2 regions of the Paenibacillus sp. CMM36 genome follow, and region 1 is predicted to be linked to the other one. Evidence: riboswitches for the same ligand, from Rfam matches in the RefSeq annotation. Region 1 holds a riboswitch; the other holds the start of a gene.

Region 1 (5,190 bases):
TACGTCAACAGACCTGAAATCTACATGTTTATCGTGCTGGGGCATATGCTGGTGATTGCATCGTTGTTCTCCATCTTGGCTTATCTGAGCTATCGTGTATGGCAATTGTCACCGGATCGCAAGCTTGTTCCGACCCAAGCACAACGTACCTAAGCATTTCATAGATCATAGTGAAGCGGATTTTTGCCCAAGTGGCGTTTAAACACGTATAATAGCATATAAGAAACAAACCAGGCCCACGAGTTTCTCGAGGGCTTGATTTGCTTAGGAGGAATCGTCCAGTTGATCTACCAGAATTTGCGCCAATTTATTGAAGCACTGCGTAAAGAAAATCATCTTAAAATTATAGAGGCACCTGTCGATCCTTACTTGGAGCTGGCTGAGATTCATCGAAGAGTCATTGAGGAAGAAGGGCCGGCACTGCTGTTCACGAATGTAAAAGGAACTCCGTTTCCTGTAGCCAGTAATCTGTTTGGCACGAATCGCCGTGTGGACATGGCTTTTGGCCCGCGCCCAGAGCAACTGATGGATGCGATTGTAGGAGCAACCAAAACATTGTTTCCACCTACACCCAAAGCATTGTGGAATGAACGTGGCCTGATTAAGGACATGCTAAAAGTAGGCCTAAAAACAGTATCTCATAGCGAGGCTCCTGTATTGGGAGTTCGCCGTACAGAGGCTCCGCTGGCACCACTGCCTAAAGTGACCAGTTGGCATGAGGATGGAGGACCGTTTATTACCCTTCCACTCGTGTATACCGAGAAGCCAGGTCAGCCCAAGGATCATAATCTGGGGATGTACCGCATTCAGATTTATGATGATCAGACGACGGGCATTCACTGGCAAATTCATAAAGGCGGCGGTTTCCATTATCATGAAGCGGAGCTGCGTAATGAGCCGTTGCCTACGACGATTATCATCGGTGGCCCGCCTGCTCTGATTGCGTCTGCCATTGCTCCAGCACCGGAAAACTTGCCTGAGCTGTTGCTGGCTTCGCTTATTATGGGAGGCAAGCTGCCCATGACAGAGGACCCGCTTGGGGGTCATCGGATTCCAGCAGAAGCAGAATTTGCAATCAGCGGTTATGTGCCACCTCATGAACGCCGTCCGGAAGGCCCGTTTGGCGATCATTTTGGATATTATTCATTACAGCATGATTTCCCTGTATTTCATGTCAAACATATGCATCACCGCAAGGATGCCATTTATCCGGCAACCATTGTAGGTAAGCCTCGGCAAGAAGACTACTACCTCGGTGAGTTTTTGCAACGTCTGCTGTCGCCTGCCTATCCGCTTGTGATGCCTTCCGTCAAGTCCCTGTGGGCGTATGCGGAAACGGGCGTACATGCGCTGGCAGCGGCAGTCGTACGTGAAAGCTACTCCCGTGAAGCGCTTGTATCCGGTTTTACCATTTTGGGTCAAGGTCAATTGTCATTGACCAAGTTCCTGATGCTGACAGATCGAGTCATTGATTTATCTGACTTTAACCTGCTGTTAGAAACCATTCTGGAGCGATTTAATCCAGCAAGGGATTTATTTATTTTCAATCACACGTCACACGATACACTCGATTACACAGGCCGCAAGCTGAATCATGGCAGTAAGGCGATCCTGATGGGAATAGGTGAGCCTGTACGTGAATTGCCTCGTGCTTATGAGGGAGGCGATCTGCCGGGAATTCGTGAAATTGAGCCCTATTGCGGAGGGTGCCTCGTTGTGTCCGGCTCTTCCTTTGAGCAGGAGCCTGAACTCGCTGCGCGTGTATTGGAGCGATTAGCTGCGGGTGAGCAAGAGTGGCCGCTCGTTTTCATTGTGGACGATGCCAAGGAAGTCGTTCGCTCTCAAGCCTCGTTCCTGTGGACGGTATTCACTCGCTTTAACCCGGCTACGGATATGTACGCGGACAGCGAAGTGCGTTTGCATCATCTGAACTATAAGCTGCCGATTGTAGTGGATGCGCGTATGAAGCCGGGGTATCCGGATGAGGTGTTACCGCGTGAGGATATTGTTAAGCTTGTAGATCAACGATGGACAAGTTATTTCGCTTGACGCCCTAATTAAACCTACAGCCGGATTTTATATTTATAAGGAGGCGTAAGCATGATACGCAAGCTACTGGGTGAGCCGCCGCGTGTGAACAAGGGCATCCTGCTAGATGCCATGAATAGCATGTCAGATATGTTGAACCTGCTGGAACGGCAAATTCAGGCTGGTGGAGATCCGACCCACGATTTTCGGAAGGCGGATATTTTGACACGCGGTCTAATGTCATCTCTGGATGAACTGGAGCAGAGCCATCATGCTGCCGCCTTTTTCCGTATGAAAGTGAAAGCCGGATATGCTGAAGATATGAGTGAGGATGAAAAATCCGACTATGCATTGTATGTTTTCTTTTATAAAGATGGGTTTGTGAGGGTATTTTCCATTCTGGATAAGCTGGGCAACTGGCTGAATGATCTGTATGATTTAAAAACAGGACAGTATAAGGCGCATTATTCGTATTTTACCGTGTTGCGGCAGCTCAAGTATCTCAAAATGCATCCTGTATTGACCGATAATTTATATGATATCAAGGATACATACAACGATGCGATCAATCGGCTGCGTAAGCGGCGAAATACGGAGATACACTATATGAATACAGAAATGCAGGATGATCTCTGGCAACGACACCGAGCTTTGTATGGAAAAATCCAACTGGAGGACCTTGATCACCATTTGGAAGATTTGCAGCAGGGCTTGGAAATGGTGTGTCGGTCGTTGTCAATCGCCTTTACTTATACTGCGAAACAATGGAAGAACCGGGCAGTACGCCCAAAAATATGATAGAAAATATCCTTTGACAAAGCAATGTAAACTATCTATACTGAAACCTAGTTTCAGAAAAATGCTTGAATTATGTTTTTTTATATAAACTTAACGGACAGCTAAAGCTGGAGTTTAACATATTTTTCTTATCCAGAGAGGTGGAGGGACTGGCCCGATGAAGCCCGGCAACCCGTTTTTTCCCGGTGTAATACACTGGGAGGGAACATGATGGTGCTAATTCCTACAAAACCGCTAGAGTTATAGCGATTTTGGCAGATGAGAAAAGGATCGCAAGGTGGGGCCCTTTTCATTCTGTGAAAGGGGCTCTTTTTTGTATAAATAAATAGCGATTTTATACAATCCTGAGAGATGACAACTGGTAAAAAGGGTAAGGAAGAAGTGAAGGGGGTCGCAGCACGTTGATAGAGCTTAAGCAGTTAACCAAGCATTATGGCAAAGGCAACCGACGCGTAAATGCGCTGTCTGGGTTGAATCTTTCTATAAAGCGTGGAGAAATATTCGGAGTGATTGGTCACTCCGGGGCAGGGAAAAGTACATTGATCCGCTGTATTAATTTATTGGAACGCCCTACTTCAGGTGAAGTATGGGTAGACGGGGTAAACCTCACTACTGTGAGTCAATCCCAGTTACAAATGCAGCGCCGAAAAATCGGAATGATTTTTCAGCATTTTAATTTGTTGTCTTCGGCGACGGTATATGACAATATTGCATTTCCGTTGCGGCTGGTAAACACGCCCAAGCAGAAGTTGGACCAGAAGGTTCGTGAACTGCTGGAATTGGTGGGTCTCGAAGAACACAGTGGAAAATATCCGTCACAGCTCTCAGGTGGACAGAAGCAACGGGTAGGAATTGCACGGGCGCTGGCTAGTGATCCTCATGTATTGCTGTGTGACGAAGCGACTTCGGCGCTTGATCCGCAGACGACGGGGTCTATCCTGAAATTGCTGCTGGATATTAATCAGCGTTTTAATTTAACCATCGTGTTGATTACACATGAAATGCATGTCATTCAAAGCATTTGTGATAAAGTTGGCGTCATTCATCAGGGCGACATCGTGGAGCAAGGTCCGGTGGCGGAAGTATTTTTGAAGCCGCAGCACCAGGTAACCAAGGACTTTATCCAGCGGGAGTCAGAACATCCCGAGGAGTTGCAAGCAGCGATTGCGGCAGCAGGTGAGGGCGAGTCGGCGCAGGTGGTACGTATCTCCTTCTTGGGCAGCAAAACATATGATGCGATTCTGTCGCGTACGGCTCGAAGCACTGGGGTTGATTTTGCGATCTTGCAGGGAACCATATCTACGATTAAAAATGTACCCTATGGTCAGCTAATCGTTCGTTTTGAAGGAAATCATGAGGATATAGAGCATACGCTGCGCGAAGTGTCTGGGCAAGGACTTGATGTGGAGGTGATCGGACAATGAGCGAACTTGATTTTTCACAAGTGAGTTGGGAAGAGCTAGGGAATTCTACTATGGAAACCCTTCAGATGCTCGGTGCATCCGCATTGTTCACCCTCATTATTGGTTTGCCGCTCGGCATATTATTGTTTCTGGCGAGCCGCTCCTCGTTGACTCTGATGAAGGTGATATACATTGTATTATCATTCATCGTTAACATTTTACGTTCCGTGCCATTTATCATTTTGATCGTTGCACTTATTCCTTTTACACGATCGCTGGTAGGTACCTCGACCGGGGTGTTGGGAACCATCCCACCATTGGTTATCGGGGCTGCCCCATTCTTCGCACGTCTTGTCGAAACGTCTCTGCGTGAAGTGGACAAGGGTGTCATTGAAGCCGCACAAGCAATGGGGGCCTCGACAGGACAAATTATCCGGCGTGTGCTGTTACGTGAGGCACTTCCGGGACTGCTAGCCGCATTAACCATTACCGTCGTTACACTCGTATCCTACACGGCAATGTCCGGGATGATCGGGGGCGGTGGACTGGGTACACTGGCTATCAACTACGGCTATTATCGTTATGAAACGGCTGTAATGATCGTTGCGGTCGTGCTGATGGTCGTATTGGTTCAATTGCTGCAAATGGCGGGAGACCGTCTCGTGCGGCATTATACTCGAAAATAGGGAAAACATATAGATATCCTTATTGATCAGGACGTCTGCTCCTGAATATTACAAATTATTGGAGGGGTAATAACATGAAGAAATGGGTATTGGCTGTATTAAGCTTGACATTAATTGCGGTGCTGGCTGCTTGCGGCACAAAGAGCACAACATCGGATACAAACAATGCGGCCGAAAATACAGGCGGATCACCACGTGAAGTGGAGCTGAAAGTTGGAGCTTCTCCTGTGCCGCATGCGGAAATTTTGGAAGCAATCAAACCTCAGTTGGAAAAA
Region 2 (5,190 bases), on a different contig from region 1:
TGGGGTTTGATACGGATGTGAATGGAGCAGCACTTGGTGAGTCTATTTGGGGTGCCGCCAAAGGATTGGACAACTGTCTGTATATCACGATAGGTACAGGCATCGGGGCAGGTGCTTTGGTTGGTGGAAAGCTAATACATGGATTATCTCACCCGGAAATGGGGCATATTCTGGTACGTCGTCACCCAGAAGATACTTACGAGGGGACATGTCCTTATCACGGAGATTGTTTGGAGGGTCTGGCAGCAGGTCCTGCGCTCGAAAAAAGATGGAAGGTTAAAGGACATGAGCTTTCTGTCGATCACCCGGCCTGGGAAATGGAAGCGCACTATCTGGCACAGGCTTTAATGAGCTATGTATTAATCCTGTCCCCGCAAAAAATTATTATGGGCGGGGGAGTAATGAAGCAAGACCAATTGTTCCCGCTCATTCGTACCAAACTACAAGAACTTTTGAACGGATACGTGCAGCATTCGAGTCTGACAACAGATATTGAGCAATATATCGTATCTCCAGGATTGGGTGACAATGCTGGATTGTGTGGTGCTCTGGCATTGGCAAAGGAAAAGCTGAATCATTAGAATTTAGGGTTGACGGCACTCCAAGGTACGGTTATTATATAGGCAACAGTATAGTACGGCTCAAAAAGGGAAGCACCTTTCTTGCGAACACGCAGGATAGGTGCTTTTTTTTGCGTTTTTGTGTTGTGCGGGACTGTCTTTCAACGATATGAGGGAGGAAGAAATCATGGAGATTGTATTTTTAAATCGCTTGTCCAAACGGAATGAACAGGGCTATGAGGACTTTGCTCAGGTATGGATTGGGCAGCATGAAGGGGGATGGAGTGCAGGCTGGAGCACACACCATGTCCCGGATGAAAGTATAGACGACCTTTGGTATGAGGGCAGCTTGTGGCAGGAATTACTGCATGTATACCGTCATGAGCTGGCGCTCAAAATGGCTGAGGGCTACAGGCCCTTAATCCATGGCGTATTTCATGAGCAAGAAGGATCATCAGGGCGAGGACAGACGCTGCAAAAGCTGTATTGCTACAGTGATTTGTATCCACGTGATGAAGTGTATGAGCAATTGACGATGTGGAGACGGCAAAAAGCAGCAACGGAACGAAAAGCACCTTATTTTATCGCTACGAATCGACTGCTTCGGCTCATTAGCGTTTATCTTCCCCATACCGAAGAAGAACTGTTGGAGCTGCCTGGTATGGGTCAGGGTAAGGTGTCGCAATATGGGACGGAGCTATTGGCTATTACGACACAAAATGACCGCACCACGCCATTTCCGTTGAACTGGGTAACAGAGACGCTGGAAGAAGAAGTTTTTTTGTCATGGCTATACAAGCAAAAAGAGAACCAGTACAGGCAGGAGCTGAACAAATTCAGCTTAACTAGAACGATTATTGAAGGCATTTCGGACGGTCTTTCACTGGAGCATATCGGAATGAAGACAGGTTTGCATCGTAGAGAGATGATTGAAGCTGTGGAGCATTTGGATAGAGATGGTATTGATATGGAGAAGCTGATCCACAACGAATTGGTGAATGTATCTGAGGCGGAGCAGGCAGCTATCTGGTCTGCTTATGAAGAGTTGGGGGATACGTTGCTCAAGCCCGTCATGCTGAAAGTGTATGGGGAAGAAAAGGCAACCGAAACAGGACTGGATCAGATTTATGAGCGTCTGCGTCTGATCCGTATACGGTTTCGTCATCAGCAGGTACCCGACCGACATGTTGGATAATATAGAACTGGTTGGATAAAGCTAGGTATTAAAGTATATTCAGGGTCCAACATACTAAAAAGCAGCAGCCAGTTCCTCACAGGACACGGCTGCTGCTTTTTATGACCAAGCTTGAAAATAGAAAAAAGTATCCAATTCGATACTTTTTCCCCTTTTATTTTTAAACCCAGTCTTTCTTACGGAAAATACAGAACATACTGACGCCTAATGCCACCATAATACCAATGACGACAAAATAGCCATAACGTGTATGAAGCTCAGGCATATTATCGAAGTTCATCCCATATATTCCGGTAATGACCGTCAATGGCATAAATACGGTCGTAATTGCTGTAAACACACGCATAATTTCATTGGCACGGTTGGCGATACTGGATTGATAAGCTTCTCGAAGGTTACCCATCAAGTCGCGGTAAGTTTCGAAAGTCTCCGAAATTTTCACAGCATTTTCATAAATGTCGCTAAAATATTTTTGCAATTGATCGTCGATGAGCCGCAAATCCCGCTTGTTCAGGGTATTGATGACTTCTTTTTGCGGGCCCAACACTTTTTTCAGCCACAGAATCTCACTGCGTAAGCCGATGATTTCGTTCAAATGCGACTTTTTCGTATGCATTAGAATATCTTCTTCCAGCTTTTCAATGCGGACCTCAATCCGGTCACCAACCAGAAAATAGTTGTCAACAATTAAGTCGACCAACAGATACATAAAACGGTCAGGCTGGCTGACTTCTTGCTCCCACAGCATAGGCTTGAGGGTACGAAGCTCATTGATTTTCTGCTTGGTCACCGTAATGATAAAATGGCGGCCGAGAAAAATGTTCAAAGCTCGCAAAAATATTTCTTCATCATCAAAACGAATGCTATTTACAACGATAAAATAATGGCTTTCATAAATTTCAATCTTCGGACGCTGTTCTTCTTCACTCAAACAGTCTTCTACTGCAAGATCATGCATGGAAAATAAAGGCTGGAGCACTGCCAAATCATCGACATCGGCATCAATCCAATAAAAACCTTCTGCCGGTGCAGTAAGCGCCATTTCAATTTCTTCGACAGGGGTAAAAACCCCGTTGTTGACCAAACGGATTTTCATATACGTCACTCCTTATGCTCCGCCGTAACGGAAATACGTTTACCTTAAGCATAAGGAATGGACTCAGTTAGCCAGTTAGCCGGTGCGGGTAAGCGTGCACTCTCATCAAAAGCCGGAGGCTTTTGGAGCATGCAGAGCCTGGCGTCCCGTCTTTCGGCAAGCTGAAGTCATTCCTATGCTGTTGTTCAGGGATCGCCGCCTATTCGGACTCGGGTCGCCTTCCATTCCGGATTCACCTCTCAAATGTTCTTTTTTTAGATTGCCACAGTATCGCAGGAAACACTCAAGTCTGCACTACTGCTCCATATTTTTGCCTAATAGCACTTGTATAGTATAACGCTCGGCCTACGGCCTTTCAAGCGCAAAATCATGGGCAAAATCAACAGTAGTGGCAAGAGCTTCAGCGATAGGAGGGATATGATTTAACCTATGGAAAAGGTAGACAAAATGTGAATGCAGGTTACAAATTTGCAAGTCCCATCTTGACGAAGCCCAGCCGATGCATTAAAGTGAACAACAAGAACTTTGTGAACCCAAAATGAATATAGCGAAATCTTATCAAGAGCAGGTGGAGGGACTAGCCCGATGATACCCGGCAACCGGCGATTTTAATCGCACGGTGCTAATTCTTGCAGGACGCGCGCTTTGTACAAAGCGCGTTGCCCTGACAGATGAGAGAGGCGCATATGGATACAAATATGACCTTTCTCTAACCAGAGAAAGGTCTTTTTATTATATGCCCGGCATCTCAACAAGACGATTTTCGCAAAACTTACCGAACAAGGAGTGAGTTTACATGCCGATTAAAATCCCAGACACATTACCTGCTAAGGAAGTGCTGGAGGGCGAAAATATTTTCGTAATGGATGAAAGCTTGGCTTATCATCAGGATATTCGTCCGTTGCGTATCGCCATTTTGAATTTAATGCCTACAAAGGAAACGACGGAAACCCAACTGTTGCGTCTGGTCGGCAATACGCCGTTGCAAGTGGATGTCACGCTGGTGCACATGAAGTCTCATGTATCCAAAAATACATCGCAAGAATATTTGAACATGTTCTATAAAACGTTCGACGAGATCAAGAACAGTCGTTTTGACGGCATGGTCATTACAGGAGCCCCGGTTGAACAGCTTGAGTTTGAGGATGTGAACTACTGGGAGGAAATCCGGCAAATCTTTGAATGGACGAAAACGAATGTAACTTCGACCATGCATATCTGTTGGGCCTCACAGGCAGGCTTATACCATCATTTCGATGTCCCTAAATATGGGCTCGACTACAAATGCTTCGGTGTATTTCCACACACCGTGATAAAACCTAAAGTAAAATTGTTACGCGGCTTTGATGAACTGTTTTATGCCCCTCACTCCAGACATACGGAGGTTCGTCGGGAAGATATTGATCATATCGCCGAATTAGAAGTTTTATCCGAATCCGAGGAAGCTGGGGTGTACCTCGTAGCCACGCTTGACGGTAAACAAATTTTTGTAACTGGGCATTCTGAATATGACCCGCTTTCACTGAAATGGGAATACGACCGCGATGTAGCCAAAGGAATGGATATTGAAGTCCCCAAAAATTATTTTCCTAATGATGATCCTGAGCGCACCCCCCCCTCAATTTGGCGGGCGCACGCCAATTTATTATTCTCGAATTGGCTGAACTATTATGTATACCAAGAAACACCTTATGATATCGGGCCCCAGATTTAAAAAAGGAGCATGTAGTTTACCTTTGTAGAGTATCACCTTGCAGTAGCGCAGCAGTATAGTCTTTGACATCCATTTTTGCAGGATTGGTTATAGCACCCACTATGGAAGTTAACAGGAGGATTCATATGAGTGAGAAACAGTGGAAAATCGAAAGTAGATTGGCACAAATCGGTTCAGTAGAAGAGCCAGTAACCGGGGCTGTTAATTACCCGATTTACCAATCTACGGCGTTCCGCCATCCCCGTCTGGGTCAAAGCACAGGATTTGATTACATTCGGACGATCAATCCCACGCGAAAGGTACTGGAAGAGGCTTCTGCTGCACTTGAATCGGGTGATGCAGGCTTTGCATGCAGCTCAGGTATGGCGGCGCTGCAAACGGTATTTGCATTGTTTGGACAGGGAGATCATCTCATAGTATCGCTGGATCTGTATGGCGGGACGTATCGTTTGCTGGAGCGTATTTTGTCTAAATTTGGTGTGACAGCCAGTTATGTGGATACGAACGATCTTGAAGCGCTCGAACAGTCATGTCGACCGAATACCAAAGCTGTATTCATAGAAACGCCTACAAATCCGTTAATGATGATTACTGATATTCGAGCGGTGGCTAAATGGGCATCACA

What was found. A riboswitch is a leader RNA that binds a small molecule or an ion and turns the genes downstream of it on or off. The one in region 1 is predicted to bind S-adenosylmethionine.
Region 2: it holds a riboswitch for S-adenosylmethionine, as region 1 does, so the genes downstream of both, metA (homoserine O-acetyltransferase MetA) here and ACWA2B_RS13325 (methionine ABC transporter ATP-binding protein) in region 1, are expected to answer to the same signal.

The regions. Positions count from the first base shown of each region.
Region 1 covers NZ_JBSEDY010000005.1:273,211-278,400, reverse strand. The annotation lists gene ACWA2B_RS13340 (COX15/CtaA family protein) at 1-153, shown strand, start outside; gene ACWA2B_RS13335 (UbiD family decarboxylase) at 283-2,049, shown strand; gene ACWA2B_RS13330 (Cthe_2314 family HEPN domain-containing protein) at 2,101-2,826, shown strand; SAM riboswitch class I at 2,952-3,091, shown strand; gene ACWA2B_RS13325 (methionine ABC transporter ATP-binding protein) at 3,228-4,250, shown strand; gene ACWA2B_RS13320 (methionine ABC transporter permease) at 4,247-4,915, shown strand; gene ACWA2B_RS13315 (MetQ/NlpA family ABC transporter substrate-binding protein) at 4,990-5,190, shown strand, end outside.
Region 2 covers NZ_JBSEDY010000001.1:458,668-463,857, forward strand. The annotation lists gene ACWA2B_RS02315 (ROK family protein) at 1-581, shown strand, start outside; gene ACWA2B_RS02320 (HRDC domain-containing protein) at 748-1,755, shown strand; gene corA (magnesium/cobalt transporter CorA) at 1,916-2,851, opposite strand; SAM riboswitch class I at 3,404-3,529, shown strand; gene metA (homoserine O-acetyltransferase MetA) at 3,648-4,565, shown strand; gene ACWA2B_RS02335 (PLP-dependent transferase) at 4,691-5,190, shown strand, end outside.